DNA from 2 places in the Clostridium saccharobutylicum DSM 13864 genome. Region 1 is predicted to be linked to the other one. Evidence: a T-box and tRNA genes for the amino acid it is inferred to sense, from the RefSeq annotation. Region 1 holds a T-box; the other holds one or more tRNA genes.

The links. A T-box is a leader RNA that pairs with one kind of tRNA and senses whether it is charged. The one in region 1 lies ahead of ileS (isoleucine--tRNA ligase), so its partner is inferred to be a tRNA-Ile.
Region 2: it has a tRNA-Ile gene. The T-box ahead of ileS (isoleucine--tRNA ligase) is inferred to sense a tRNA for this amino acid. The anticodon was not compared.

Annotation. Positions count from the first base shown of each region.
Region 1 is NC_022571.1:59,219-76,258, forward strand. Features, by position in the region: gene CLSA_RS00240 (peptidylprolyl isomerase) at 1-360, shown strand, start outside; gene CLSA_RS00245 (DUF3783 domain-containing protein) at 395-763, shown strand; gene CLSA_RS00250 (helix-turn-helix domain-containing protein) at 760-1,428, shown strand; gene CLSA_RS00255 (S8 family serine peptidase) at 1,647-4,844, shown strand; gene CLSA_RS00260 (radical SAM protein) at 4,904-5,908, opposite strand; gene CLSA_RS00265 (YkvI family membrane protein) at 6,032-7,093, opposite strand; gene mnmL (tRNA modification radical SAM protein MnmL/YtqA) at 7,397-8,326, shown strand; gene CLSA_RS00275 (2-phosphosulfolactate phosphatase family protein) at 8,387-9,103, shown strand; gene CLSA_RS00280 ((2Fe-2S)-binding protein) at 9,152-9,364, opposite strand; gene CLSA_RS00285 (response regulator transcription factor) at 9,702-10,385, shown strand; gene CLSA_RS00290 (sensor histidine kinase) at 10,391-11,689, shown strand; gene CLSA_RS00295 (DUF2085 domain-containing protein) at 11,787-12,155, opposite strand; gene CLSA_RS00300 (zinc-ribbon domain-containing protein) at 12,161-12,439, opposite strand; T-box leader at 12,687-12,935, shown strand; gene ileS (isoleucine--tRNA ligase) at 13,006-16,119, shown strand; gene CLSA_RS00310 (LacI family DNA-binding transcriptional regulator) at 16,386-17,040, shown strand, end outside.
Region 2 is NC_022571.1:4,879,646-4,896,685, reverse strand. Features, by position in the region: partial or broken gene CLSA_RS22710 (hypothetical protein) at 1-46, opposite strand, end outside; rRNA gene CLSA_RS20975 (16S ribosomal RNA) at 1,026-2,538, shown strand; rRNA gene CLSA_RS20970 (23S ribosomal RNA) at 2,780-5,689, shown strand; rRNA gene rrf (5S ribosomal RNA) at 5,752-5,868, shown strand; tRNA gene CLSA_RS20960 (tRNA-Ile) at 5,911-5,987, shown strand; tRNA gene CLSA_RS20955 (tRNA-Ala) at 5,993-6,068, shown strand; gene CLSA_RS23535 (hypothetical protein) at 6,343-6,507, shown strand; gene CLSA_RS20950 (hypothetical protein) at 6,814-7,251, shown strand; gene CLSA_RS20945 (VanZ family protein) at 7,439-7,891, shown strand; gene CLSA_RS20940 (LTA synthase family protein) at 7,951-9,825, opposite strand; gene wsfD (glycan biosynthesis hexose transferase WsfD) at 9,848-11,335, opposite strand; gene fusA (elongation factor G) at 11,727-13,808, shown strand; gene CLSA_RS20925 (IS3 family transposase) at 13,994-14,869, opposite strand; gene CLSA_RS20920 (helix-turn-helix domain-containing protein) at 14,881-15,561, opposite strand; gene CLSA_RS20915 (hypothetical protein) at 15,812-16,048, shown strand; gene CLSA_RS20910 (ROK family protein) at 16,151-17,040, shown strand, end outside.

The DNA of each region.
Region 1 (17,040 bases):
CAAGGAGGATGTCCGGAAGGCACTGGAATGGGTGGTCCAGGATATTCTATTAAAGGTGAATTTACATCAAATGGATTTAATAATACATTAAAACACTCAAGAGGTGTATTATCAATGGCTAGAGCTATGCATCCAGACTCAGCAGGAAGTCAATTCTTTGTTATGGTAGCAGATGCTCCACACTTAGATGGTCAATATGCATCATTTGGTAAAGTAATTGAAGGAATGGAAGTTGCTGATAAAATTGTAGCTCAAAAAACTGATGTATATGACAGACCTTATGAAGATCAAAAAATAAAGAGTGTTGTAGTTGATATGCAAGGTGAAGAAATTAAAGAACCAGAAATAATAGAAGAATAATATTCATAAAATAAATAGGAAAAGAGGTGTTTATATGGCAATAAATTATCAATGTATATTAGCATATGGATTAACGCAAGAGGAACTCGACAAGATACAAAAGAGAAGATTAAAAGTGAAAGAAGTAACTAATGAGAATGCTTCAATGAGAATAGTAGATATTTTGTGCGAAGAAAGCAAAGAAAATACTTATGCTGAATTGCCAGTAAATGAAAAGGCACTTATTTTCAATGGATATAATGATAAAGAATTAAGAAATGCCATTAAATTTATTAGAACGTTTATAGAAGGTGGAGTATTGGCTGTAGTTACAGAACAATCTAGTAAATGGACGTTTAAGGACTTAATGGAACATCTAATAGAAGAAAGAGAATGGTACAAAGCAAAGGGGCAATTAAAGTGAGTCGTGTAGGAGAAAATATAAAACAAGCTAGAGAAAAAAATGGAATGACAGTTAAAGTTTTAGCTAAAAAGTTGGGTGTGGCAGAAAAATATTTAAATGAAGTTGAAATGGGAAGAAAAGTTGCACCTGAATCATTTATAGATAGAGCAGCTAAACTTTTAAAGGCCGATTTAAATGATATAAGTATGGTAGTTACAGATGAGGCATTAATGGAGGAAAAGAAAACTTTAAGAGAACTTCCAAAGAAAAAAGTAGAAAGTTCAGAAGTTTGGACAGATGCTTTTTCATCAGTTCTTAGAAGTGTTCCAATATACGATTACTCATTATCTAATAAAAAGGGATTTAAAGAAATGCCTGTTCATTCAAACAAAATAGAAGGTCATCCGCAGGATAAGGTTTTCTATGTAGAAATAGAAGATGATGAAATGAATGGATTTAGAATGTTAAAAGGTGATGTAGCATTTGCGCACACTGTAAAAGAAGTAAGTAATAATGGATTTTTCTTAATTGACTATAAAGGACAAAGAAAGATAAGACAAGTAAAAGTTTTAGGAAATTCAAAAGTGCTTTTAGTTAGCAATGCAGGAAATTTACTTACTGAGACTATGGAAGTAAAAGAGTTAAATGTAATCGCTAAATTAGAAAAAGTTGAAATTAAACTTTAATAATATATAGCCAAAATATAAATTGTAAGTTTGACTTATTATTTTATTTCATAGATCTAATATAACTAGATATAACAGACTGTTTCAAAAATTATTATTTTGAAACAGTCTATTTTAATTTATAAAATTTTGCTTAATGACAATTAGATTTTTTGTTATGTGAAAATATTTAATTGCATAATATAGTAGTGTATATAATTAATAAGGTTGTGGTTATTATGCCAAATTCAGTTGAAGAATTAGCATCTAAAATAGATACATCATTAGGTTTGCTTACTAATGTACCTAAAGCAATATTAGATAATTTAGGTTATAAGTTTAATGTGGGAAAAGAAGAAAATATCATCGAAGTTACAATTTTATATAGGGATACTCCAGAAAATATGAAAAGCGTAGTGGAAGGTTTGGGAGGAGTATTTGAGGATTTAGGATTTAATTTTGGAATAGTAGATTTACCCTTAGACAAATTGGATGATTTAGCTAGAAGCAAAAGTGTGCAATATATAGAATTACCTAAAAATTTGTATGAAGCAGATGCAGCAAGTAATATAGCGTCTTGTGTTCCAGATGTAGTTTCTAATTATAAAGTTTCAGGAAAAGGAGTTTTAATTGGATTTGTTGATTCAGGAATAGATTATACCCATCCAGCATTTATGAATAACCAAGGAACGACAAGAATAGAATACATTTATGACTTGAGTGATGGGGGAAAACTTTATAATAAGCAAACTATCAACGAAGCAATAAAAGCACCAAATCCATTCTCAATAATACCATCAACAGATCTTTCAGGTCATGGAACTCATGTTGTAGGAGATGCTTGTGCTGGAGGAAATATTAATCCGGAATATAAAGGAGCAGCACCAGATGCATCAATAGCAATGGTTAAAGCATCAAGAGGTGTTTCAATATTAAGTTCACAAATAATGAAAGGTCTTAGATTTTTAGTAGAGAAAAGTAAAGAGTTGAATATGCCATTGGTTGTTAGTCTTAGTTTAAGTACTAATAATGGAGCACATAATGGAAGTAGTCTATTAGAACAATATATTAGGACAGTGGCAAATTTAGAGCGAGCATCTATTGTTATTGCAGCTGGAAATGAAGGCGATGCAGGACATCATACAAGTGGTATTTTAAAATCAAATCCAAATCAAACATTTAATATAGCAAGTGATGAAACTGCAATTGTTATGAATTTATATAAGCCTATTTTACCGGAAATAACTCTTACTATAATTAATCCTACAGGGAAAAGCAGTGGAGTGATAAAGATACAAGAAGGTTATATTCAAGGTAAAATTGCAAAAGATAGATTTGATATATATGTATCAGGTGCAAGACCATTTCAATTAGAGAGTGAAATTCAAATAATAATTTCTTCACCATTAGGATATTTAGCTGAGGGGGTATGGACTTTAACAATAGGTGTTACTAATAATTACGATGGGGAATATTCTATTTGGCTTCCGGTATCTGAAGGACTTAATCCTCAAACTAGGTTTTTAGAACCAATTACATTTAATACTCTAGGAATACCAGCAACTGTTGATAATATAATTGCAGTTGGAAGTTATAATCCTATATTAAATAATATTTCTTCATTTAGTGGAAGAGGAAAGCAAGATTCTGGAGGTAGAGTAAGACCAGATTTAGTTGCGCCAGGAGAAAATATAATGGGACCAGTTCCTAATGGAAGCTATGATAGTAAAACAGGAACATCTATGGCTGCTCCACAAGTAGCTGGGATTTGTGCATTAATTATGGAATGGGGAATAATTAAAGGAAATGATCCATATCTATTTGGTCAAAGACTAAAATATTATCTAATAAAAGCAGCAAAGCGAACACGATTAGACGTAGTTTATCCTAATCCATCATGGGGATATGGACAAGTATGCGCGCTTGATAGTCTAAACTTAATTGAAGAGGATTTAAGTGCCATATTAACTAGGGGGAATAAGCGATTTTATGATGCCAATGCACCAGTAACAAATTCAATATATGATAAATATAATATATATAGAAAAAATATTAAGGAGAAAATTACGGTGAATATAAACACTAGGCAAACTACAGCTAATGTGGGAAGATTAAAAGTTCAATGCTTTAAAAGTGATGGGTATATTCCAGTTGACGGAACTAAAGTAACTGTAAGAACATCAGTGCAATCCGATAATGTAAATAGCATTGAATTAGTCACAAATGTATCTGGATTAACACAGGAAATAGAGTTGCAAGCACCACCAATAGAATATTCCTTAGATGAAAATAGTAATCAAACACCATATAGTGCATATGATATAACAGTTGAGCGAAGTGGATTTAATCCAATAGTAATAAAGGGGTGTCAAATATTTCCGGGGCAGGTTGCTTATCAAATATGTAATTTAAAAACTAGTTCAGGGCGTGGAATGTATAGACAGGAAGTTATAGAAGTGCTTCCAAATAAGTTAAACGGTAATTATCCACCAAAGATTCCAGAGGATGTAGATAAGCCATTACCTAAACCAAGCTCAGGAGTTGTACTTGCTCAACCTGTAGTTCCAGAATATATTATAGTTCATCAAGGAAGTCCAAATGATGACTCAGCACCAAATTATAAGGTCCCATTTAAGGATTATATTAAAAATGTTGCTTCTTGTGAAATATATTCAACTTGGCCTAAATCAACTATAACAGCAAATATTTTTTGCATGCTATCATTTACGTTAAATAGAATTTATACGGAATGGTATAGAGGCAAAGGAAAAAACTTTGATGTTACAAGTTCGACTGCATATGATCATGCATTTAATTATGGTAGGAATATATATGATAGCATAAGTGCAGTTGTTGATGAAATTTTTTCCACATATATAAGGAGGGTTGGAAAAAAGCAACCTCTTTTAACTCAATATTGTGATGGAAAGAGTGTTACATGTCCAGAATGGTTAAGCCAATGGGGAAGTAAATATTTAGGTGATCAAGGTAAATCACCATTTGAAATATTAACAAATTATTATGGGAATGATATTGAACTAGTTACAGCAGAAAAAGTTGCAGGAAGTCCTAAATCTTATCCGGGTAATGAGTTAACTATAGGTTCATCTGGAGAATCGGTTAGAACAATACAAAATCAATTAAATAGGATATCTAGGAATTATCCTTTAATACCTAAAGTTTCTGAAGATGGACAATATGACGCGAAAACTGCAGAGGCAGTAAGAGTATTTCAAGAGACATTTACACTACCAAAAACAGGAGTGGTTGATTATGCAACTTGGTATAAAATATCAGATGTTTATGTTGGTGTAACTAGAATAGCAGAGTTAAGAAATGAATTCAGACAGGAAAGTATACTTGGAAAGAATATATTTATACCTCCAATTATGCCTAACTGTGGCATTCAAAGAGATATTCCAGAATTTTATTATTAATTTTTTTTATTATATATAAGGCACATTCAAAAAATAGAAGGACATATAAATACAACCTTCTATTTTTTTATGCCCTCTAAATTAAAGGATGGAATAAAGTCTTTAATATTAGAGCCTTCTTCTTGAATAAATCCATTTTTTATTCCGATATCTAAAGCATAGTTTATTAAACTATCATAATGTTTAGGATTAAGCGTTTTATTTATCTCAGGATAATCACAAGCTTTAAACATAGGAACGTATTGATTCATTAAACTAATATAAATATTATCCTTATATCGATTATAAAGAAGATCTACAATTTTTTTTGAATCAAAAAGAAGTCCTGGTAACATCAAATGTCTTACAATAACACCTTTAATTATATGGCCTTTTTCATTAAATTTAGGAGAACCAACTTGATTAATCATTTCATCAATTATTTCAATAGCATTAGATGCATAATTATCAACTTTAGAATATTTAACTGCGTATTTATCATCAAAATATTTAAAGTCTGGAAGGTAAACATCAATGTATCCACTTAACGCTTTTATAGTTTCTATGGAATCGTAACTATTTGTATTATAGAGTATAGGTATATTTAATCCATTTGATTTGGAAATCTTTAATGCTTCAATTATTTGAGGAACATAATGAGTAGGTGTAACTAAATTTATATTATTTGCTCCTTTTTTTTGAAGTTCTAAGAAAATTTCCGAAAGCCTTTTAATTGATATTTCCATTCCGATAACCAATGGCTTGTATTTTGAAGTTTTGTTATCAGAATTTGAACATGATGCAGATACATTTTCTATATGGCTTTGGCTTATATCATGATTTTGACAAAATACACATTTAAAATTGCAATGAGAAAAAAACACAGTTCCAGAACCATTTCCTTCTGAAATAGGTGGTTCTTCCCAAGGATGCAGAGCTGCTCTAGCAACTATAATTTTATTTGAAGCATTACAAAAGCCTAATTTGTTATCATTTCTATTAACTTTACAGCTTCTATGGCAAAGGTTGCATTCATTGAGCATATTTAATGGGTTATCTTCAGCTTTAGTAATAGCAGATTTCATATTTATTAACTCCTTTATTTATAACGTATAATATATATTGTTCTATCTGATTATTATATATAAATTATATCATATGCAGAATATAAAATTTGAAATTCATTGTATAAATAAGGAATCTGATGTTTATTTATTGTAGATATTTCTATGTTTAATAAAGAATATTATGCATTGAGATATAAATAATAAACTTAACAATCCAAACATAGGATATAGCTTGTTTATTAAGTTGCCAAAACCAAATTGAGAGATTATAAATGCTACTGCTAATACTGGGAAAATAGCTGTTTTGAATTCAATATTAAAAGATTGTTCTAAAGTTTTACTTATTGAGTATACATCAGATACTTCGGTTGAGAACATTTCAAGCCATATAATAATAAGTAAAACAGCTTGTATTACATTTCCAAATCTGTTTGCTACAAAAAGCAGAGGAATTTCATATTGATATATATATGGTTGGTTAATTGTTAATAATAAATTTATCATAGAGCAAAGCAAAGTAAGACCAACAGCACCGCATATAATGCCAATTACCATAACTTTTGTTTTTTTCATTTCATTACTTAGTGGAACTATTACGCCTGATGCTGAAAGAGTATTATATCCTGCATATAATATTGTTGATAATGCAATCCCAGTTTTTTGTGCGGGAAAATTACAAACATTATTAAATGAAACTATGTTTTTACAAAAACAGAAGTATAAAACTGTGATTAAAGTTATTGTAAGTACTAATCCAGGAACAATGAAAGAATTTACTTCGATCAAACCTTCAGTACCGCGAAATAAGAAAAATAAAGCTATTATAATCATTATTAATGAACCGATTATCTTTGGTATTCCAAAAAACTGATGTATTAAAGCTCCACTTCCAGCAAGAATTATTGAAGCACTAGAAATAAGAAACAGTGTAGTTATAAAGCCAGTAAATTTTCCTATAACATTAGGGCTTATTATGTTTATAACATCACTATATGAATCTAGATTATGTTCAATACTTATCTTTGAAATTATGGAACTCATAATTATATAGAAAATACCACATGCTACAATTCCCAAGAAGCTTTTAATTCCATATTGAGTAAAGAATTCAGTAATTTCCTTTCCAGAGGCAAGGCCAGCACCAACAATTGTTCCAATGAAGACTGTGGCAACTTGAAATATTTTAGTTAATTCCGATTTCAATTATTATCCCCCTTAAAAACATTCCTATGTATTAATATACAAGCTTTACATTGTATTTATTCTTGTAAATATTAATTTATGTATTATAAATTAGAAAATAATGGGTAGTAATTATATTGATATGTAGTATTTAGGTAATTTACACTTAAGGCGTAAGGAAGAATGAAATTAACGATGCAGAATGTTATTCAACAATGTACATTTAGAAATTTACAATGTACAATTAAAAAAGGAATTAATTATGTTAGATACCAAAATAATAATCTAATACATTGTGATATTGTACTTAGACTAGGAGGAAATATGAATAATTTTTGGAATGGGAAAAGATATCATAGTTTAAACTATTTTTTAAGAGACAAATTTGGAGAAAAAGTATTTAAAATATCATTAGATGGTGGATTCTCTTGTCCTAATAGAGACGGGAAAATAAGTAGTGGAGGTTGTCTTTTTTGTAGTGAAAGAGGCTCTGGAGACTATGCTGGTAACCGGGAATTATCTATTTCTAAACAATTTGATGATATAAAAACAATGATGGCTAATAAATGGAAGAGTGGAAAATATATAGCTTATTTTCAGGCGTACACAAATACATATGCGCCAGTATCAGAGCTAAGAAGAAAATATGAGGAAGCTTTAAATCAAGAGGGAGTTGTAGGAATTGCAATAGCTACAAGACCAGATTGTTTAGATGATGATGTTTTGGAATTGCTAGATGAAATAAATAAAAAGTTTTATCTTTGGATAGAACTTGGATTACAAACATCTAATGATGAAACCGCTAAAAGAATAAATAGAGGATATAAGTTAGAAGTGTTTGAAAATGCAATGAAAAAATTGAAGGATAGAAATATAGATGTGGTTGTACATGATATCTTAGGACTACCAGGTGAAACTAAAGAAGACATGTTGAACACAATGAATTATATTGCTCATTGTGGAGCAAAGGGAATTAAGCTTCATTTATTGCATTTAATGAAGCAAACACCAATGGTTAAAGTATATGAAAAAGGTGAATTAGAATTTTTATCACAAGAAGATTATATAGAGTTAGTTACGCAAGGAATAGCAATGCTTCCAAAGGATATGGTAGTGCATAGATTAACTGGAGATGCTCCAAGAGACCTTTTAATTGGTCCTATGTGGAGTTTAAAAAAATGGGAAGTATTAAATTCTATAGATAAAGCATTGGAAGATAATGATTTATGGCAAGGAAAAGATTTTAAAAGTTAATTAGGTTCATAGAAATGATTCAATATATAAATAAAATGTAAAGACATGGAGGGTGAAAGAGTGAAGGTGGATATTATAATATCAGCAGATGATATTATTGAAAGCAAAATAGAAGATAAAATTGTAGTTGTAATTGATATGTTTAGAGCGACTTCTGTAATAGTAACAGCATTAAATAATGGATGCAAGGAGGTTGTTCCTTATCTTACAATTGAAGAAACATTGGAACATGCAGGTAAACTTAATAGACAAGATTATATTTTAGGTGGAGAAAGAAGAGCTGTTAAAATAGAAGAATTTGATTTATCCAATTCGCCTATAGAATATAAAAAGAATGTAGTAGAAAACAAAACAGTTTTAATGACTACAACAAATGGAACCAGAACTTTAACAAAATCAACTAATGCAAAAACTATATTAATAGCAGCTATGATAAATGCAAAGGCAGTAGCAGAGAAATTACTAGAAATTAATGAAGATGTAGTTATTATCAATGCAGGAACTAATGGAAATTTTTCTATGGATGACTATATTTGTAGTGGATATATAATAAATGAGATGTTAAGTGTTAACAACAAAATACAACTTACTGATATAGCAAGAACTGCAAATATCATATATGAAGCTAATACAGATATTATAAGTTATGTTAAGGAAGCGAGCCATTATTCTGTGATGAAATCATTAGGACTAGATGAAGACATTGAATATTGCATGAAGAAGAGCATTATAGATATAGTACCTGAGTATAAAGATAAGAAGATAACTTGTTTATAATACAGGTATTGCGAAGCTTTAGTGCTTCGCAATGCTTAAAGACTTGAATTATTGTTTATACTGTTTTAACAGTTCATTTATCATGTAAGAACAATTCTTTCCTTTGCATGAACCACTTCCAGCCCCAGTAGCTTTTTGAACTTCTTCTAAAGTTGAAGCACCATTTTTTATAGCATCTTTAATTTTGGCTCTCGTAATAAGCTTACATCTACAAGTTTTTGTTAATTTATCTAAAATAGCTTCATTTAAGTTATTATCCATATTAATTCTCCTAAAAATATTTAAATTTTAGATAATTAAATCATTTTATTTTGTAATGGTCAACATTTATTTTTGTATCTGTTATTTATTTTCATGTGATTAGATAATGAACTTAAATGTATCGTGACGATTGCTTTTACTTATATTATAATAAATTAGTTAATTGATGTTTTTTTAGAACATGAATTAATCGTATTCTTACTTATAGATATTATTTAAATATATTAGAATTAAGTAAGTATTAAGAAAACTATTATATAATCATGGGGAAAAGATAAACAGAAGATGTTATATTTTAAATACAGATACTTATTAATTTTAAATGGGAGTGAAAATAATGGTAAAGGTATTAGCTGTTGAGGATAATATAGAGATAAGCAATAATATAGTGGAATATTTTAAAGGTGAAGTTGATATAAAAGCAGTTTATAATGGAGCAGATGCAATTGAGTATTTAAATGCTTATGATTATGATGTTGTAATTCTAGATCTAATGTTGCCAGAGGTTGATGGAATGACTGTTTTAAAGCACATTTCTAAAAATTGTTTAAACACTGGCGTAATAATATTAACTGCAAAAGAAGAGCTTGGAGATAAACTTAAGGCTTTTAATTTAGGAGCTAATGATTATTTAACTAAGCCATTCTTTATGGAAGAGTTGAAAGCACGCATTAATTCTATTCTTAAAAGCATGGGAAAAGTTAAAAGACCTAACATTCTTGAATTTAAAAATATGCAGATTGATATGAAAGTAAAAAGAGCATATATAGATGAAAATGAATTAGAATTAAATGAAAAATTATATAAGCTTCTTGAATATTTAGTTATAAATAAGGGAGTATTACTATTTAAAGAACAAATTTTTGATAATGTATGTGGATATAATAGTGATGCAGCAACTGAAATAATTGAAGTTTACATAAGTAGATTAAGAAAGCAATTGGGTACATTTGGCTATGATAAATATCTTATAACAAAACGTGGAATGGGATATTTATTAGATGAAAGTATAGAGGATTAACAAGTATGAAGAAAGATATTTTTTTATCAACTAAGAAAAATATTATAGCCATAAGTACAAGCGTGGTTTTTGTATGTTTAATTGTGTTTGCAATAATAGTTCAAGCGTTGTATTCATCTAGACTATTAGACAATGTAGATCATCAACTTTTAGAACAAAAGAATTTTTTTAGTACATCGCAATTTAAAATAAGTGATGATCGTTATTGGCAAAATACTATTAAAGCTCCAAATGATGAGCATCCAGAAGAATTTAAAGGCAAGCTGGAAGAAAGACCAATGCACATTCCACCTAATTTAATTGTTGTTGTATATAAAAATGAAAATTTTCAGCTTATTAGTAAGAATGCATATTTTAGTGAAGATAGCTTACCAATACTTCCAGCAGAATCTAGCGAAGACATGGTGACCTTTGAACAAAATGGATATAATTTTAGAGGAATTACAATTAATCAAGGTGATTATAAAATTCAAGTATTTTCTAATATAGATCCTGAAGTTAATTCAATAAATAGATTAAGAACTTCAATTATTGGAAGTTTAATAATACTAATTATAATAGCGCTAATCCTTTCAGCATATCTTGCAGCCAAAGTAATAAAGCCAGTTAGGGAAGCTTATGAAAAGCAGGTTTATTTTGTACAGGATGCATCTCATGAAATGAGAACACCATTAGCTGTAATAAAAGGTAAGTTAGAATTATTAGCTCACTCATGGGGAGATAAAATAGATGATCATTTTGAACATATTTCTAAAATGATGAGTGAAATAAGAGGATTAGAGAAATTAAATAGTGACTTATTATTGCTATCAAAAGAGGATTTAGATTTAGCAGTTAATATAACTAATTTCAGCTTGGATGATTTTGTTAATGATATAAGTGAATTTTATATAGATTTGGCTGAAATTAAAGAAAAAACCTTTACTGTAACTAAGCCGAAGGATAAAATAAACGTAGAGTGGGATTATACTAAACTAAAGAGAGCAATAATAATATTAATAGAGAATGCATTTAAATATACAAATGAACATGGGCAAATAAATTTAATAGTGGAAGATTTAAATAAATTTGTACAAATAAAGGTTAAGGATAATGGAATCGGTATTAAGGAAGAAGATAAGAAACGTATATTTGATAGATTTTATAGAAGCGAATTAGTAAGAGGACAAAATATTAGTGGAACTGGAATTGGATTAAGTTTATTAAAATCTATTTCAAAGAATTTTGGTATTAAATTAAAGGTAAACTCGGAGTATGGAGTTGGATCAGAGTTCATATTATTAATTCCTAAGGTAATAAAATAATATAATTTGGAATATAGAAATAGAGCTATCTACGACATAAGGTTTAGATAGCTCTATTTATTACAGATTTTAATATAAAAATAATAGAATCAATAAATTATTTAATTGTTATATAACTATGAAGCCAATATCCGGATTGTAATCCCCAAATACAAGCTAATCTAAATAGACATATAGTTGATATTCCAGCTAAAATTCCCGTAATTAATCTCCTAATATTTGTACTTTTAAAATACCCAATATATTGCCCTGTTCCATCAATTAAAAGTGGTATCATAAATGATAATTCAATTATTATATGTAAGTTTTTATTAAAAAATATGTATAAAATACCAATGATATATCCTATCAATATACCAGTGCATCTTGCACATATTGGAAATTGCTTTCCTTTAAAGAAAAATGATCTTTCAGGTAAGCGATGGCAAAAGAACATGTACTTTAAAATTATCTCATAATTAAACATGGGTCTTATAAGTTACCAATAAATCCTACTACAAAACATAGTACATAAAGTATAACCCAAGCAACTGTTCCACCTATCATCCATTTACATATTAAACTAGCACTTTGAGGTTTTTCATCTTTCCATAAAAAATACAGTATTAATCCAACTACTGGAAAGCAGCAAGATACAGCACCAGTTAAATGAGATGGATTATCTAAAGATTTTTTTTCAGTAGCTACACCACAATGTATACATACATCGGCATTATTGTCTATTTCTTTTCCACAATTTTTACAAAACATTATATTTCCCCCTAATAAAAAATAGAAATTATTACATTAAGATGATATTATACCATTATATTGTCAAAATAGTAAACATTAAAGGTTTTTTGTCTAAGAAAAACATGAAAATTATAACTTATAGAATTTTTTGAGATTATATGATTTTATTGATGGAATGTATTATATGATTATTGTAATTTTATAAGTAAAATAAACAACCATCAATTGACATTTAAAAATCATTAATATATAATTATTACATTAAAAAAAAACGATGATTAGGAAAAGTATCTTTGATATTATTTTTAGAGAGTAGTTGGTTGGTGCGAAGCTATAATGAGTCTTAGAGAAAATCACCTAGGAGTTGGAGACTGAAAGGTAAAGCTACTGAATAAGTTATCACGTAAGAGCCTGCGTTAAAGGATAGAGTATGTATGTACTTGAATTAGAACATTTAATTTTACAATTAAATGTTTAACCTTAGGTGGTTTGCGAATTCAACTTCGTCCTGTGGGATGAGGTTTTTTTTTATAAAAATATCAAGGAAATATCCTTGAAATGTACTGAATGAAAGGGGAAAAACAATGTACAATAAAGTAGATTCTTCAAGAAGTGCCGTCAATATGGAAAAGGATATTGCAAAGCTTTGGCAAGAAAGAGATGTTATACAAAAGAGTTTTGATTCAAATCAGGATGGAGAGTATTTTACTTTCTATGATGGCCCTCCAACAGCTAACGGAAGACCACATGTAGGTCATATATTAACAAGAGTTATGAAAGATATTATTCCAAGATATAAAGTTATGAAGGGATACAAAGTTTTAAGAAAAGCAGGATGGGATACTCATGGTCTTCCTGTAGAATTAGAAATAGAAAAGAAACTTGGAATCTCAGGAAAAGAACAAATCGAAGATTTTGGTGTAGAAAATTTTGTTAAAGAGTGTAAGGAAAGTGTATTTTCATATGTAAGCTTGTGGAAGGAAATGTCTGAACAATTAGCTTACTGGGTTGATATGGATGATCCATATGTAACTTACCATGATAATTATATTGAGTCTGAATGGTGGGCTTTAAAACAAATGTGGGATAAGAAGTTATTATATAAAGGTCACAAGGTAATGCCTTACTGTCCAAGATGTGGAACTGCTCTTTCATCTCATGAAGTTGCTCAAGGATATAAAGATGTTAAGGATTTAACTGCAACAGTTAAATTTAAAGTTAAGGGAGAAGATAACAAGTATATATTAGCTTGGACAACAACTCCTTGGACATTACCATCTAACTTAGCATTATGTATTAATAAATCATATACATATTGTGAAGTTAAAGTTGAAGATGAAATATATGTTTTAGCTAAAGACTTAGTAGAAAAAGTTTTAGGCGAAAGAGAATATGAATTAGTTAAGGAATTTAAAGGTGAAGAATTACTAGGTGTTAAATATGAACAATTATTACCTTTTGCTAAGGTTGAAGGAAAAGCATTTGAAGTAATTCATGGAGATTATGTAACACTTACAGATGGTACTGGAATAGTACACATTGCACCAGCTTATGGTGAAGACGATAGTTTAGTTGCAAAGAAAAATGGAATCGCATTTATAAATTTAGTAGATACAAATGGTAACTTTGTAGATGAAGTTACACCATGGGCAGGAAAGTTTGTTAAGAAATGTGATGAAAGCATAGTTAAGTACTTAGAAGAAAATAACAAGTTATTCTCAGCACAAAAGCATATGCATTCATATCCACATTGTTGGAGATGTGACACACCACTTTTATATTATCCAAAAGATAGCTGGTTTGTTGCTATGACTCAAATGAGGGATAAATTACTTGAAAATAATAATAAGATAAACTGGTATCCTGATAACATCAGAACAGGAAGATTTGGTAAATTCCTTGAAAATGTTATTGACTGGGGTATTTCAAGAGATAGATACTGGGGTACACCACTTCCAATATGGCAATGTGAATGTGGTCACCAAGAATGTATTGGTAGCAGAGCTGAATTAGAAGAAAAATCAACTACAGATTGTAAGGGAATAGAATTGCATAAACCTTATGTAGATGCAATCAAATTAAAATGTCCACACTGTGGTAAGGAAATGAAGAGAACTCATGAAGTAATTGACTGTTGGTTTGATTCAGGATCAATGCCTTTTGCACAATGGCACTATCCGTTTGAAAATAAGGAAACTTTTGAAAAGAATTTCCCAGCACAATTTATTTCAGAAGCTGTTGACCAAACAAGAGGATGGTTCTATACATTACTTGCTATTTCAACATGTTTGTTTGATACAAATTCATTTGAAAACTGTATAGTATTAGGTCACGTTTTAGATAAAAAGGGACTTAAGATGTCTAAACATAAGGGAAATGTTGTAGACCCATTTGAAGTATTAAATAGCCAAGGAGCAGATGCTACAAGATGGCATTTCTATACTGCAAGTGCACCATGGCTTCCAACAAGATTCTCAGTTGATGATGTTGGTGAAGCTCAAAGAAAGTTCTTAGGAACATTATGGAATGTATATTCATTCTACGTATTATATGCTGAAATAGATAACTTTGATCCTACAAAATATGCAGGTTTTGTTTCAGATAATGTAATGGATAAATGGATAATATCTAAATTAAATACATTAATAGAAACTGTTGATGATGGATTAAATACGTATAAGATAACTCAAGCAGCTTTAGCTATTGAAGACTTTACTGATGAATTATCAAACTGGTATGTAAGAAGAAACAGAGCAAGATATTGGTCACAAGAACTAACTAATGATAAGATTGGTGCTTATGTAACTTTACACAAAGTATTAACAAACTTAGTTAAAGTAGCATCACCATTTGTTCCATTTATGACTGAAGAAATTTATCAAAATTTAGTTGTAAATCTTGATAAGAATGCACCAGAAAGTATTCATTTATGTAAATGGCCAGAAGTTGATAAGAATGCTATAAACAAAGATTTAGAAAAGGAAATGGATTTAGCTTATACACTTGTTAAGTTAGGAAGAAGTGCTAGAAATGCTGCTAATGTTAAGAACAGACAGCCACTTTCAGAAATATTAATTTCAACAAAATCTCTTCCAGAATACTATGGACATATTGTTAGAGAAGAATTAAATATCAAAAAGGTTGAACTTGGAGCAGACCTTTCACAATATGTTAACTTTGAAATAAAACCAAACTTACCTGTTATAGGTAAACAATATGGTAAGTTAATTCCACAAATAAGAAAAGCAATTTCAGAAAAGAATCAAATGGAATTAGCTCAAAAGGTTAAGAATGGTGGAGCTGAAACTATAGATGTAAATGGAACAGAAATAGTTCTTACAAATGAAAATCTTTTAGTTACAATGCAAGGATTAGAAGGATATGCATTTGCTGGTGAAGGTGAACTTGGAGTTGTTTTAGATACAACAATTACTCCAGAACTTCAAGAAGAAGGTCATGTTAGAGAAATTATTTCTAAGATCCAAAACATGAGAAAAGATAAAGGATTTGAAGTTGCTGATAAGATAAATCTTTATGTAGCAAACAATGACATGTTATTAGATGTTGTCAAGAAGTTTGAAGAAACAATAAAGAAAGAAACTTTAACTTGTGAAGTTATTTATAATAAAGAAAATGACTACACAGAAACAAGTATAAATGGTGAAACACTTAATATGACAGTTGAAGTTGTAAAGTAAGAATTAATTAGATAAACAATTACTAGGAATTCAAAGAAATTCTTTGGATTTCTAGTAATTTTTTTGAATAATATAAAATTTTTTATAATACACTAAGATAAGTAGAACGATTTCAAAATATAAAAAGCGAGATAATTGGAACTAAATGTAATAATTATATTGAAATTAAAAAGAAAAATTATTATTTATCCCGAGTATTGTTGATTTATAATATAATATATTAGTATAATGAGAATATCTAGAAAATTTCAAAGGAGGAATAAGGAATGGCTACTTCTATTAAAGATGTTGCAAGAGAGGCAGGAGTATCAATTGCAACTGTTTCTAGAGTTTTAAATGATATCGATGTGGTAAATGAAGATACTAAAAAAAAGGTTTTAGATGCAATAAAAGAGTTAGGCTATAGACCTAATATAGTTGCGAGAAGCTTAAAAACTCAAAGAACAAAAACAATAGGAATTTTACTTCCAGATATATCTAATCAGTTTTATCCAGAAATTGTAAGAGGTGCTGAGGACGTTTCAAACATATATGATTATAATATAATTTTATGTAATTCAGACTTAGACATTGAAAAAGAAAAAGAATATTTAAGGGTTCTTAAAGAAAAGATGGTTGATGGTGTAATTTATATGAGTAGTTCTCTTAGAGATGAAATCTTAGAATTAATTAATGAATTAGACCTAAAGACTGTATTAGTTGAAACAAGAGACAAAGATGGAGTATTACCAAGTGTAACAATTGATAATATTAAAGGTAGTTATGATAGCACAAATCTTTTAATCCAAAAGGGAATAAAAGATATTGCATTCATAGGAACTAAAAAAGATAACATGAATGCTTGGGGCGATAGATACGTAGGATACGAGAAGGCTATGAACGAAGCTGGAATTAAGATAGATCCAGAATTATTATATCTTG
Region 2 (17,040 bases), 290 kb from region 1:
TTAAATGAAACGTTAAAATAAATTTAATTTCTGAATCAATAGCTCGGTATAGACAATATTTTTAACCATTAATAAATACAACAGTTGTATCAGTGTGCCAATTGTTGTATTGTAAATTTAAACTATATTTGAATGTATCCGCCTTTTTTGAAATTTCAGCGATCATTAAGAAAGTTAGGGATAAGTAAGGTATGTGATAATTTTGGCTGAAAAAATATATGCGAGTCAATTAGGAACGCAACGCTACGTAAAATAGTTCTCATTCTTCATTGGAAATAAATATATTTCAAAGTATTAATTTAGTTTATAGTTTAGTTGTCTATGGGGATGGGGCTAACCAGAATCTTATACTGAACAAGCCCTTGTAAATTAATATGTTTAGTGATTATTCATAGTTAGAAAATGAACTTTATTACATCAAGCTATAATTATAACAATTTGAAATTAAGATTAATTAATAGTTAAGACTAGTATATTTTATAAGAGTTTAATTATATGTATATGCAAGCTCTTTTTTATTTTTTAATATAACAAAACAAAAAAGTTAGTGATGGAGATTTTATTTTTGTTCCTATCAGTTATATGTGTGAATAATTTAGGTTAATTCAGGATAGTATAGTAATCATAATATTCAACATAATGAGAAAATAGCATGACAACTATTACTGGTGTGTCAATATAAATAAAAATTAGAATTATGGAGAATTATTTAAAAATATAAGAATAATTTAAAAAAATAGGGAAAATATAAATAAGAATAATATAATAGAGGTGATAAGATAATAACACGTCATAAGACAACACAAAAATACGAACAACAATTTGAACTAAATGAAAGATAAAAAAAGTTTAAAAAAATTGTTGACAGAATTTAAGTCAAGTGATAAACTAAGAAAGTCGCTTGAGGGTGACAAAAATTAACAACGAAAGTTGTGAAAAAGATGGTCTTTGAAAATTGAACAGAATATAATAAATACATTTAAGTAAACCAGCAATTTTTATTTGAGTAAGCTAAGATTAAACTTTTTATTGAGAGTTTGATCCTGGCTCAGGACGAACGCTGGCGGCGTGCTTAACACATGCAAGTCGAGCGATGAAGCTTCTTCGGAAGTGGATTAGCGGCGGACGGGTGAGTAACACGTGGGTAACCTGCCTCATAGAGGGGAATAGCCTTCCGAAAGGAAGATTAATACCGCATAAGATTGCAATATCGCATGATATAGCAATTAAAGGAGTAATCCGCTATGAGATGGACCCGCGTCGCATTAGCTAGTTGGTGAGGTAACGGCTCACCAAGGCGACGATGCGTAGCCGACCTGAGAGGGTGATCGGCCACATTGGGACTGAGACACGGCCCAGACTCCTACGGGAGGCAGCAGTGGGGAATATTGCACAATGGGGGAAACCCTGATGCAGCAACGCCGCGTGAGTGATGACGGTCTTCGGATTGTAAAGCTCTGTCTTTAGGGACGATAATGACGGTACCTAAGGAGGAAGCCACGGCTAACTACGTGCCAGCAGCCGCGGTAATACGTAGGTGGCAAGCGTTGTCCGGATTTACTGGGCGTAAAGGGAGCGTAGGTGGATATTTAAGTGGGATGTGAAATACTCGGGCTTAACTTGGGTGCTGCATTCCAAACTGGATATCTAGAGTGCAGGAGAGGAAAGTAGAATTCCTAGTGTAGCGGTGAAATGCGTAGAGATTAGGAAGAATACCAGTGGCGAAGGCGACTTTCTGGACTGTAACTGACACTGAGGCTCGAAAGCGTGGGGAGCAAACAGGATTAGATACCCTGGTAGTCCACGCCGTAAACGATGAATACTAGGTGTGGGGGTTGTCATGACCTCCGTGCCGCCGCTAACGCATTAAGTATTCCGCCTGGGGAGTACGGTCGCAAGATTAAAACTCAAAGGAATTGACGGGGGCCCGCACAAGCAGCGGAGCATGTGGTTTAATTCGAAGCAACGCGAAGAACCTTACCTAGACTTGACATCTCCTGAATTACTCCGTAATGGAGGAAGCCCTTCGGGGCAGGAAGACAGGTGGTGCATGGTTGTCGTCAGCTCGTGTCGTGAGATGTTGGGTTAAGTCCCGCAACGAGCGCAACCCTTATTGTTAGTTGCTACCATTAAGTTGAGCACTCTAGCGAGACTGCCCGGGTTAACCGGGAGGAAGGTGGGGATGACGTCAAATCATCATGCCCCTTATGTCTAGGGCTACACACGTGCTACAATGGCTGGTACAGAGAGATGCTAAACCGCGAGGTGGAGCCAAACTTTAAAACCAGTCTCAGTTCGGATTGTAGGCTGAAACTCGCCTACATGAAGCTGGAGTTGCTAGTAATCGCGAATCAGAATGTCGCGGTGAATACGTTCCCGGGCCTTGTACACACCGCCCGTCACACCATGAGAGTTGGCAATACCCAAAGTTCGTGAGCTAACGCGTAAGCGAGGCAGCGACCTAAGGTAGGGTCAGCGATTGGGGTGAAGTCGTAACAAGGTAGCCGTAGGAGAACCTGCGGCTGGATCACCTCCTTTCTATGGAGAAATCTAGATCAGCATGATGTCTGACTAGTATAGATACAGTTATGTATCAAAATTTAAATACTTACTCGACAGGTTACTTAAGTATTTGTTCTGTTCAATTTTGAAAGACTATGTCTTTCAATGTTCTTTGAAAATTGCACATAGATTAATGTATATAAAATACAACAAAGCCAAGAAATATATTCTTTGTGAATGATTAATATAACCAGTTTTGTACTAACAAAACTTAAAAGGTCAAGCTACAAAGGGCGCATGGTGAATGCCTTGGCATCAGGAGCCGATGAAGGACGCGATAAGCTGCGATAAGCTTCGGGTAGACGCACATAGTCAGAGATCCGAAGATTTCCGAATGAGGAAACTCACATGGGAAACCCCATGTATCATAAAGTGAATACATAGCTTTATGAAGGTAAACCCAGGGAACTGAAACATCTAAGTACCTGGAGGAAGAGAAAGAAAAATCGATTTTCTTAGTAGCGGCGAGCGAAAAGGAAAGAGCCCAAACCAGAGATTTATCTCTGGGGTTGCGGACAGAACATAACGAGAAATCATAGTTAACCGAACACAACTGGAAAGTTGGACCGCAGGGGGTAATAGTCCCGTAAGTGAAAATTATGATAATCAGTTCTGCACCAGAGTACCACGAGACACGTGAAACCTTGTGGGAAGCAGGGAGGACCACCTCCCAAGGCTAAATACTACCTGATGACCGATAGTGAAGCAGTACCGTGAGGGAAAGGTGAAAAGAACCCCGGGAGGGGAGTGAAATAGAACCTGAAACCATGTGCCTACAACCGATCAAAGCACCTTATGTGTGTGATGATGTGCTTTTTGTAGAACGAGCCAACGAGTTACGGTATGTAGCGAGGTTAAGTACTTAAGGTACGGAGCCGAAGGGAAACCGAGTCTTAATAGGGCGACTAGTTGCATGCTGTAGACCCGAAACCGGGTGACCTATCCATGGCCAGGTTGAAGCGAGGGTAAAACCTCGTGGAGGACCGAACCACGTTGCTGTTGAAAAAGCATGGGATGAGCTGTGGATAGCGGAGAAATTCCAATCGAACTCGGATATAGCTGGTTCTCCTCGAAATAGCTTTAGGGCTAGCGTCGGAAAATGTGAGTAGTGGAGGTAGAGCACTGAATAGGCTAGGGGGCATAGCGCTTACCGAACCTTATCAAACTCCGAATGCCATATACTATCAGTCCGGCAGTCAGACTATGAAAGATAAGTTCCATGGTCAAAAGGGAAACAGCCCAGATCGTCAGCTAAGGTCCCAAAGTGTAAGTTAAGTGGAAAAGGATGTGGGATTTCTAAGACAACTAGGATGTTGGCTTAGAAGCAGCCACTCATTAAAAGAGTGCGTAATAGCTCACTAGTCAAGAGATCCTGCGCCGAAAATGTCCGGGGCTCAAACTTACCACCGAAGCTACGGGTTCACAATTTATTGTGAGCGGTAGAGGAGCGTCGTAATCGGGCTGAAGTCGTACCGAAAGGAGCGGTGGACTGATTACGAGTGAGAATGTTGGCATTAGTAGCGAGATGTAGGTGAGAATCCTACAGGCCGAATATCTAAGGTTTCCTGAGTAAAGTTTGTCTTCTCAGGGTTAGTCGGGACCTAAGGCGAGGCCGAAAGGCGTAGTCGATGGACAATTGGTTGATATTCCAATACCACTATAATCGTTATTATCGATGGTGTGACGGAGAAGGATAGGATGTGCTAACTATTGGATGTTAGTCTAAGCGTTTAGGGAGTTAGGATAGGCAAATCCGTTCTAACAATTCTGAGGCGTGATGGGGAAGGTTCCACGGAACCGAAGTATCTGATTCCATGCTTCCAAGAAAAGCATCTAGAGAGAGAAGTAGTGCCCGTACCGCAAACCGACACAGGTAGATGAGGAGAGAATCCTAAGGCCGACGGAAGAATTGCAGTTAAGGAACTAGGCAAATTGACCCCGTAACTTCGGGAGAAGGGGTGCCTGCTTTACGGCAGGCCGCAGAGAATAGGCACAAGCAACTGTTTAACAAAAACACAGGTCTCTGCTAAAGCGAAAGCTGATGTATAGGGGCTGACGCCTGCCCGGTGCTGGAAGGTTAAGGGGAACACTTAGCGTAAGCGAAGGTGTGAACTTAAGCCCCAGTAAACGGCGGCCGTAACTATAACGGTCCTAAGGTAGCGAAATTCCTTGTCAGGTAAGTTCTGACCCGCACGAATGGCGTAATGACTTGTGCACTGTCTCAACTGCAAATCCGGCGAAGTTGTAGTGCGAGTGAAGATGCTCGCTACCCGCGATTGGACGGAAAGACCCCGTAGAGCTTTACTGTAGCTTAGCATTGAATTTCGGTATTGTCTGTACAGGATAGGTGGGAGACTGGGAAACTAGGGCGTCAGCCTTAGTGGAGTCGTTGTTGGGATACCACCCTGATAGTATTGAAATTCTAACTGGATGCCATGAAACTGGTGACAGGACATTGTTAGGTGGGCAGTTTGACTGGGGCGGTCGCCTCCTAAAATGTAACGGAGGCGCCCAAAGGTTCCCTCAGAACGGTCGGAAATCGTTCGAAGAGTGCAAAGGCAGAAGGGAGCCTGACTGCGACACCTACAAGTGGAGCAGGGACGAAAGTCGGGCTTAGTGATCCGGTGGTACCTCGTGGGAGGGCCATCGCTCAACGGATAAAAGCTACCTCGGGGATAACAGGCTGATCTCCCCCAAGAGTTCACATCGACGGGGAGGTTTGGCACCTCGATGTCGGCTCGTCGCATCCTGGGGCTGAAGTAGGTCCCAAGGGTTGGGCTGTTCGCCCATTAAAGCGGCACGCGAGCTGGGTTCAGAACGTCGTGAGACAGTTCGGTCCCTATCCGTCGCGGGCGTAGGAAATTTGAGAGGAGCTGTCCTTAGTACGAGAGGACCGGGATGGACTGACCTATGGTGTACCAGTTGTTTCGCCAGAAGCATAGCTGGGTAGCTAAGTCGGGAAGGGATAAACGCTGAAAGCATCTAAGTGTGAAGCCCACCTCAAGATGAGATTTCCCATAGCATAAGCTAGTAAGACCCCTTGAAGACTACAAGGTTGATAGGTCAGAGGTGTAAGTGCGGCAACGTATTTAGCTGACTGATACTAATAGGTCGAGGGCTTGACCAATATAATCAAGTTGTAATACATTAAGAACTGTGTGCAATTTTGAAAGAGCAAAACTTTCAAAATCTCGTGGTGATGGCATAGAGGTAACACTCCTTCCCATTCCGAACAGGACAGTTAAGGTCTATAGCGCCGATGGTACTGCATGGGAGACTGTGTGGAAGAGTAGGACGTCGCGAGGTAATCTTGTTATTACAAGACTATAGCTAATATAATTAGCAAATGGATCTTTAGCTCAGTTGGTTAGAGCAACCGGCTCATAACCGGTAGGTCTAGGGTTCGAGTCCCTGAAGGTCCACCAAATTTGGGGGTATAGCTCAGTTGGGAGAGCACCTGCCTTGCACGCAGGGGGTCAAGAGTTCGAATCTCTTTATCTCCACCATTAAAAAAGACTATGTAATATTTCATAGTCTTTTTTTATTTTATTAGATAATATTATGTATAGCATATTTATAAAGATATATAACTATAAACGGTGTAATAAATAGAAGAAATATGATGGAAAATAGGTTAAAAAAGCTAATGATAAAAGTGTACATTAGATAAATTATACTATATAATTTAAAATGTAAAATATATACAAAACTAATAAATATATATCTAAAAGCACTATCATATAAATGGAAATGTGAAATTTAGAAAGGATAGGATTTAATATGAGTGATATATGTACTTTAGCAGATAAGCTTAAGAATTTAAAACTAGAGAAGAGAAGTTTTATACTAGAAGGAAAAGATACAAAAGATATTGATATTGATATAAAACAAGTAGAGTGCGAACTAAAAAGTCTTGAGATGGAAAGTAAACCGGTATTAAAGTAACTCCATAATAAATTTATCTATTAAAGGTATTTATTAAGTTGAAAAATGAGTAATATTCTTAATTATTTAAGCATATTAATTTTAAGTGGTATTTAAAGTTAATATACTTTTTATTTGCTTGTTGAAATAGAATGTAATATTAGATATTTTAGAAGAAATTATAATCCTTATTACAATTAAATATTAGGAATATTTAATTGCAATAAGGATTAAATTTAATATAGGTAAGAATTTTATAAACATATTTATAATTTAAAAGGTATCTTAAGAAGGTAAAAATAATAAATTTATGAGAGGATAGATATTATGATAAGGACTGTTGTCTGCAAAAAAGATGGGTGTAGTGGGAATGAATTTTATATAGTTACAGAAGATAATAAATTAAAATTAACGTGTAAAGATTGTGGTAGTGTTTATTATTATGATGTAAGTTATTATGATTTTATTATGTTATCAAATTGCGAAAAGTGTAATAATGATACATTTAAGGTTTTTAGTGATGTAGAAAAGGATGGATTATATGCCAAATGTACTAAATGCGGATGTCCACCAGAAAAAGTATTCATTGATGACGAAGGCACGCAGGTAAGTTATGAAGTAAAATTATTAAATGATATAAAGCAATTAATGAATCAAATTGATCAAAGGGTTTGTAACTTAGAAATGAAGGTTGAAGGGTTAGAAAAAGGACAAGAATTATTAGAAGAATCACTAGCATATATAAATAAATATATGTCAGAATAAAATTTTTAGTTAGGTACATGAAAATAAATAACATGTCCAAAGTTGCCACGGATATTTTTTATCAGGAAAGAAGAAAAATTGCCTCCATAGTGGACTATGAGGGCAATTTTCTTAAGAGGGGTTATGGAAAATAGGCTGGTAAATGGATTTGCTGTTTATTTAATTGTGCCTCAGATGAGGGTGAAAGATGATAAACAGAAGGAAAAATATTGATTTAATTTTATTAATTATATGGATGGCTTTTATATTTATTATGTCAAATCAGCCAGCAAATATATCGGATTCACAAAGTGGAGGGGTAATAAAATTACTTGCTATGATAGGTATAGATATGAATAATATGTTTGGCCAATTAGCTAATTTTATTGTCAGAAAATGTGCGCATTTCACAGAATATATGATTTTAGCATTATTAGTTTTTAATGTATTGAAGTCACATTTTAATATAAAACAAGTAATTATACTAACTATTATATGTATATTTTTTTATGCATGTTCTGATGAAATACATCAATTATTTGTTCCAGGAAGAGAAGGTGCATTTAGAGATGTATTAATTGATACTTGTGGGGGAACTTTGTTAACATTGATTCAATTAATTAAAGTTAAGATGTTAAATAGATATAGAAATATTAATTAAAGAAATTTAAAAAAGGCTATCAATTCAATTTGATAGCCTTTTTGTGTAAGCAATTTTATTTAATTAGATTTCATATTATTGAAAAAGTTATTTTTTATAATTTTCTCACCAATAGGATATGCATTTAATAGATGCTTTTGTTCATTAGAATTTTGAACATCACCTTTAATTATATTGCCTTTAATAACTGTTGAATTTCTATTGGTATTTACTAAAACTCTTCCCATTGAAGTATTTTTATATTGGGAATCATCCACACCTAAAAGGTAAGAGATAGTTGGCAATAAATCAACCTGTCCACCAGAAGATTCTATTATATCTGGCTTCATGTTAGGGGTATACATTATTAAAGGAATTTTGTGATCATATTCTTTCCACCAGTTACCTTCAAAATCAAGCTTTTGTATACTATCATTATAGTATTTGTGAACGCCAGTGTGATCACCATAAATAACTACAACGGTATTATCTAATAAATTATATTCTTTTAATTTGTTAAAGAACATTTCAATTTGTTTGTCTGCATAGTGTAAACTTTCAAAATAACCACCTAGATAGCTATCATTAATTTCACTTGGCAAATTCAATTCTCTATATTTAGCATCTATATCAAAGGGACCATGACTAGATAATGTAGGTGCTTGTACAAAGAACGGCTCTTTTACATTTTTTAATTTTTCAGAAAGCTGAGTAAGAAAACTTCTATCTGATAATCCATATCCAACAACTTCATCATAGTTATAATCATTAAGACTCCAAAGTTCTTGTGCTCCAAAACCATTCTTATGCAATTCAGTCCAGTTAAATTCACCTGGAAGCTCTGCATGCGTAGATATTGTTTTGTAGCCTTCATTATTTAAAATTCTAGGCAATGAGTTAGGATACACATTTTCGCCATAGTTAGTTGCAGTTATTTGATCACCTAGTGGGAAGATTGAGGTATTAACCATGAAATCACAGTCAATACTATTTGCGCCGTTGTTTTGTTCATAAAAATCATTAAAATATAATCCTTCTTTTGTAAGCTTATTAAGAAAAGGAGTAATTTCTTTTCCGTTAGCTTTTTGATTAAGTACAAAGTTTTCCATAGATTCTATTTGAAGAAATATTACATTTTTACCCTTGAATAGTCCAGCAAATGAATTAGGTTCAAGATTTTCATTATTGTTTTTTATCCAAGTTTCAATTTCTGTTTTATCATCAGGATTAATACTATTCAAAGAAATTTCTTTTGATGCACTTTTTAATGCTTCAACTATATGATAGCCTAGTGGGCCAGGAGCTTGTACAGACATTGATGTAGACCACTGTTTGTTTATTATACTATTACCAAAATCACTTAAACTAAGAACATCAAAGCATAATGTAGAAATTAAAATCATTACAAGAGATGTTTTTAAAGTAAAAATGAAATTATGTATATTTCTAGTTGATGGATTATGTACTTTTTTGATAATAATCCATGCTAAAATTATGATAATATCAATTATAAATAATATATCAATATAACTAAAGTTAACAAGCGATGTTTCAGTAGGATTGAAAGTACCACTAAAGAAGATGTTTTTAATTCCAAGTAAGTCTTTGTTTGTTCTGAAATACGATAAATCTGATGTTAACAATATACTATATAGTAAATTTAAAATAATGTAGAATGCAGTTTGTTTTCTTTTTGAAAATAAATATCCAAAAGAGTATACAAGTAGGATAAATCCTATATATACAAAACTGAATTTTATACTTCTATTAAATGCTATATTCTGAGCTGTAGGAGTATCAGGTATTATGGTTAAAAATAATATTGTTTTAATTAACATATCAATTATAGTTATTAATCGAAGTTTGCTAATTGGAGTTGATAATAGCTTTCTAAATATTAATATCAACTCATTTAAAAAAGTTTTAGATCTAAATTTTATATTTACCATTTTCATACAGGCAAGCTCTCCTAATATTTTATTTTTTTATTTTTATTCTAATAAAGTCAGTTATTTTAAATAATACATAGCTAAGTATCAGTACTATTAGGCCATCAAATATAAAGTTAAATAAGAATAATTGTTTTGCGGTATCAGCTTGACCATTGCCAACAAAAGGCATTGGAAATTGAATACCACCAATTAGCATTACACACCAAAGCAAAAATACTCTAATTTTTATAATAGGATTAAATCTATTAGTTACAAATTTATAAAGAGAAAACAAAAATACTATAAGATAAACTGATAATATAAATAATAAATTTTTTGGTAGTATATTTTCTCTAAAAGATGACCAAACTGTAAACCTATCAAAGCTAGTTACTGGAACTTCGCTATAGCTTTGATAATATTTACCTAATGATGTACTAGTATAAAATGATTTACTTGCAGTATATTCCATACCTTTAATTAATCTAGTAGGATGAGTTAAATAGAATTTTGCTAATTTTCCATTTCCTATCTTACTATAAAACTCTTCATCTGTTATTTCAGTTCTAGGAATATATTTAACATAGTCGCTTGTATCCAAATATGCATGTTTTCCAGCTTCAACTGCCATATCAGGGTTAAGTCCTAGATCAATTAAATCCTGTCTAGGAGTTTCTGAACCATTTAATACACCATAAAATACTGAATTATATTGTGTGTCCTTACTCAAACCATTGCTAGCTATATTAATTCCAATAGGATAAATAACTACAAAACAAAGTAGCGATGACAAAAAGATAAGGTTATTTTTAGTCAAAAGGCGTTTATTATCTAGTATTATTTTAATTAAAAGAATTAGGATAAATGGGAGTGTCATTGATACTTGTAATTTTGAGCCTAAAAACAGAAATGCTGCTAATAATATATAAACTATTCTAGAAAATAATTTTTCTGTACCCTTAGTTACATATTTATAGTATGTATAATGCATTATAGAAGCAATAAATAATAGTAATGTAACTAGCATCATAGGTTCTCCATACAAACTATTGAACCAGATTAAATAATTACCATCAAAGAAAATAAAAAGAATTAACAGTCCCAATAATATGAATTTTGCATTATCTTTAATACCGATGGATTTAAGGATTATGCTAAATGCTAAAATATAAAGTATACTGTAAGCTGCAGCTAAATATTGGGTTTTGAATACATATATTCCTAATAATTTGCAAATAAAAGAAATAAACATAATGATATAGCTTATACTAGAACTTATAAAAAGTACTAGAGGATTATTTAAACCTGAAATTTTATAATCGGTCACGATATACTTGTAAAATCTAATAAAGTTAGGATTACTATTATCAGAGTCCAATAAAGAGAGCCCTGAACTTGCCATAACTCTATCAAAGTCACCTTGATCAGCTACGCCAACTTGAGGATATATAAATATAATTCCAACAGTTGCAATAACAGCAATTATAATAAATAAAAGTATATAGTTACTTTTATGATGTTTCTTGACTTTCATTAAATTTTTCCTCCATAATTTCATGATAAATTTTCTATATTTTTTGATTGTGTCTTATAAAGAATTACTGCAGTTTTAAGAATTCTGACAGATAAAATTATAATGTTTTTTTACCAATACTACAATGAAAACTAACAAAATTAATTATGATATTTTGATTACAAAATACTATAATTAATTTTTAGAAAATTCAGAAAATAAAAAAGGAGTTTACAAACATAGCTAGAATTATTAATTATAACAATTCACGGAACATATAATAAATTAAGAAATAAAATATTGTTAATTGAAATGTAAAAATTAAATTTAATCTTTAGATTTTCAAAGAGAAGACACATGAAAGGCAGGTGAAAGTCAGATTCTAAGGTAACTTAAGGGTTTGACATGGTTCATGAAAAAGTATAGCATTAAAAATTTAAGAAATGTAGGATTGATGGGACATAATGGGACAGGAAAAACTTCTTTAGTTGAAAGTATTTTATATTACTCAAAAATAACTGACAGATTGGGAGACATAGAAGATGGAACTACAGTTCTAGATTTTGACACCGAAGAAAGAAAAAGAAAATTTTCTATTTCTCTTTCAGTGGCTCCAATTGAATTAGATGATGTAAAAATAAACATTATAGATATTCCTGGCTACGCTGATTTTCAAGGAGAATGTGTTGAAGGTATGAGGGCTGTAGATGTTGGAATGATTGTTGTAAGTGGAGTTTCAGGAATAAAGGCAGGAACAGAATTAGCATGGGAATATTGTAATAAGATTAAATTGCCAAGGACAATTTTTATAAATAAATTGGATAGGGAAAATTCTAGTTTTGATAAGGTATTGGATTCCCTTAATCAAAAGTTTGGAATAAGTGTAGTACCAATTCAATATCCAATAGGCTCTGAAGATAACTTTAGAGGCGTAATAAATATTATTTCTAAAAAAGCCAGAATATATGATGTTAAAACAAAAGAAATAAAAGTAATAGACATTCCAGATGAATTAATGGATAAAGTTCAAGATTGTAAAACAATGATTATGGAAGCTGTTGCAGAAACGGATGAAGCATTACTTGATAAATATTTTAATGAAGGTACATTAAGTGATGAAGAAATATATAAGGGACTAATTAAAGGGTGTGCGAGCGGTGAGATTGCACCAGTTATGTGTGGAAGTGCAACAAAGATTATAGGAATAGATACTTTATTAGATGATATAGTGGAATGTTTTCCTTCTCCTGAATATGCAATTCCTCAAAAAGCATTAGATGTTGTGAAAAATGAGGAGGTTTTTGTAAATCTTAGCGAGGACAACCCTTTTTCAGCATTAGTGTTTAAAACTATAGCAGATCCTTTTGTAGGAAAGATATCATTCTTTAGAGTTATTACAGGGGAAGCAAAAGATGATATGACAGTATTAAATTCCAACAAAAATAAGAATGAAAGACTTTCACATATTTTCTTTTTACGAGGAAAGGCACAAATACCTACTGAAAAAATTATTGCAGGGGATATAGGTGCAATATCAAAATTACAATATACTAATACAGGAGATACGTTGTGTAGTCCTGATTTTAAAATAATATATGACAAAATGAATTTTCCAAAATCAGTTTATTCTATGGCTGTAATACCACAGGCTAAGGGTGATGAAGAAAAAATATCTCAAGCTTTAACTAAATTAAAAGAGGAAGATCCAGTTTTTGAAATATCTAGAGATATAGAAAATGCAGAAATTATTATCTCAGGACTTGGAGAAACACATCTTAATATAATTGCAAGTAAAATCAAGAGTAAATTTGGTGCAGATGTGATACTAGATTTACCTAAAATTCCTTATAGAGAAGCGATAAAAGGGTTTGCAGATGTGCAAGGTAAGCATAAGAAGCAATCAGGCGGACATGGACAATATGGTGATGTAGTAATTAAATTTGAACCAAGAACAGATGGGATGGATGATTTAGAATTTGTAGATAAAGTTGTTGGAGGTGCAGTCCCAAGAAACTTTATACCAGCAGTAGAAAAGGGATTACGAGAATGTATATCTCATGGTGTTCTAGCAGGATGCCCAGTTATAGGTCTTAGAGCAACTCTTCATGATGGGTCATATCATTCTGTAGATTCATCTGAAATGGCATTTAAAATGGCAGCTTCAATCGCTTATAAAAAAGGACTTGAACAAGCTAAACCAATTTTACTTGAACCTATTATGAAATTAGAAATTATAATACCTGATGATTATATGGGAGATGTAATTACGGATATAAATAAAAAGAGAGGTAGAGTAATGGGGATGGAACAAGAAGGAGAAAAGCAGAAAGTTATAGCTGAGGTTCCACTTGCTGAAATAAGAAAGTATGCCACAGAATTACGTTCTTTAACCCAAGGAAGAGGACGATTTTCAAAAGAATTTGTGAGATATGAAGAAGTACCAGAAACAGAATTAGCTAAAGTAATACAAAATGTAATTGATTGCAAAAAATAAAATTTTATATTGAAGAATCCATGCTATATAAATGAAAGAGTTTATATAAATGTTTAAATACGATTATATTTAAGTTGATGCTTACTTATATGAAAATTTAATATAGATATTAAAAAAATAAGCAGTTTAGAAAATTTAATACTGAACTGCCCCCTGTCAAGTAGACAGATGAAAAAATAAAAAAATTATGAAGCTAAGGTCTGATTTCGATATTCAATTGGAGTCAGACCTTTTAAATTTTTCTGTAACCTCTTTGTATTATAAAATACTATGTAATCATCAATCGCTTGTCTTAATTCTTCATAAGTATAAAATTTTTGCAAATAATACATCTCGCATTTGAGAGTTCCCCAAAAACCTTCCATTGGTCCGTTGTCGATACACCTACTGACACGTGACATGCTTTGAGTTGCATTAATCTTATCAAGTTTAGCCTTGAAAGTTCTATTAGTATATTGAAATCCCCTATCACTATGAAAAAGTGGCTTTGCAGTCGGATTAGCAATTACTGCTAAGTCAAGTGTATCAAAAACAAGTTGATTGTTATTTGAGTGACCGACCACATAAGAAATAATGCTTTTATCAGATAAATCAAATATTGCACTGAGGTAAGCCTTTTGACCATTAAGTATCTTAAACTCAGTAACATCTGTTAACCATTTTTCATTTGGTTTCTTTGCATAGAATTCTCTATTTAATTTGTTTTCTGCCGTTATTTGTGGAGTACTTTGTAGATAAGACTTTCTCTTTTTTCTTATAACTGATTTCATGTTAATAGACTTCATTAATCTATAAATTCGTTTATGATTATACTGTTTATTAAGAAGTCGATTTATATTCATTGTTATCCGACGGTATCCATAGATACCATGTACATCTTCATAAAGCTTAACAATTTCTTTTAGTATTATTGAATTCTCTTTATCTAATTCAGTCTCTGAACGGTTAATCCATTTGTAGTAAGATGATCGTGCAATACTAGCTAAATTGCATAAATCAGCTATTGGATAGCCATTTTCCTCATGTAATTCTTTTATAGAAATATATTTATATTCTTGGATGATTCTAGTGCTTATCGCCTTCTTTCTACTTCCTTCAATTTTTTTAAGAAATCATTCTCCATCTTTAAACGTCTATTTTCTGCTTCAATAAGTTTTAGTTGTGCTGATAATTTATCAGACTCAGTAAGCTCCTCAGGCTCTTTACGCTTACCGCGACGGTCCATTAACTCTTCATATCCATTAGATTTATATTTTCTTACCCATGTATAAACTTGTTGATAAGAAACCTTAAATTTATCAGCAGTGGCTTGATAATCATCATTATTCGAAATGCAGAATGCAACAATCTCAATTCTTTCTTCATAAGTGGTTTTTCTTCCATTAGTCATAATTCTATCCCCTTGCTTATTGTGAGATTTAAATATCTTATGACTATTATACTTCTTAATCCATTGTTGGAGACTATAAATTGATGGAATTTCATATTTAGTGCATATATTTTCCAATGAACCGTTGCCATCAAGATAATCATGAATTGCCATATATTTGATTTCTTCTGAATAAATTTTATTTTTATGAGTAACAACTAATCCGTTTTCACCATTCATATTATACTTACGAATCCAATTCCTAAATGATTGATTATGGATGCTAAAATCAGAACATATTTGTGCAGCACTTTTTTCACCTGATAGGTAAGATTTAATAGCTCTTAGCTTTTCTTCAATAGAAACTTTTTCTTTTCTGCCCATAAAAAACACCCCCTTTATAGAAACAGTTTTATTATTTTAACTGTCTACTATAAAGGGAGCATATCAATTAGCTTACTTCTACCATTTTTTATTTTCTAATAAAAATTATAAATTGATTTTCAAGTTGTTTTTATATACATATAAGTAAAATTTTACATAGATTTAATTTAGGATAAAGTGCTTCAAAAAAAGGAATACTATTCTAGTATAGAAATCGAAAAAATTGTATTACAATGAGGAGGATGTGCTAATGTCAGATTATAGTATGGATATTAGTGGCAACATAGAATTAAGTGATTATAGCAATATATTTGATTATTTAAATATAATAGATAAAGATGATAATTTTATAATTAAAATTAATAAAAATAATAAACAGGATATAGATGTAATTAATTCAATGCTTGAGGATAATAAATTCATTATTAAGTGTGCTCAATATGATGATTTTGGCAATTATTACATAAATGCGAATAAGAATAAATAATATTTTAAATACAGGTTTTCTAATCATAACATAATATAGTATAATGTTTAGTATAATTGAGTGTTTTAATTTGGAAATGAACTGAAAAAAGGAGAGTATATTATGCAAAAATATGTTGTGGGAGTAGATTTAGGAGGTACTAAAATAAGTACTGCATTATCTGATTTAAATGGAGAAGTAATCAGCCAAACAACAGTACCAACAAAAGCAAACGAAGGAGAAATTCCTGTATTAAATAGAATAATTGAATCAGTTGAAAAAGTAATTAAAGATGGTTCAGCAACTTATGATGAAGTAAAGGCAATAGGAATAGGATCACCAGGACCTTTAGACGCTGAAAAGGGAGTGATTATTCATACACCAAACCTTCCATTTAATAATTTTAATTTAGTTGAACCATTAAATAAAAAATTTGGAGTACCTGTATATCTAGATAATGATGCAAACGTTGCAGCAATTGGTGAATATATGTTTGGAGCTGGAAGAGGTACTAAGCATGTAGTATTCTTTACTGTAAGTACAGGAGTAGGCGGTGGAGCTGTCTTAGATGGAAAGATTTACAGGGGACATACTTCTAATGCATTAGAAATTGGACATATGACAGTAGCACCAGATGGTCCAAGATGTAACTGTGGAAATATTGGTTGTGTAGAAGCAACATCATCAGGAACAGCAATAGCTAAAAGAGGACAAGAAGCTATTGCAAGCAAGGTTGAAACTTCATTAAGAAAATATGAAAAAGTAACTTCATATGAAGTATTTACAGAAGCAGCAGCAGGAGATCCAGTTTGTAAGGATATAATTGATAATGCATTAAATTACCTAGGAATAGCTATTGCTAATGCAGTATCCATATTTGATCCTGAAGTTATAATAATTGGAGGCGGAGTATCAAAGGCTGGAGAAATAGTTTTTGATACAGTAAGAAAAGTTGTAGATAAAAGATGCTTTAAATCTATGGCTGAATCAGTTAAGATCGTACCAGCAGGATT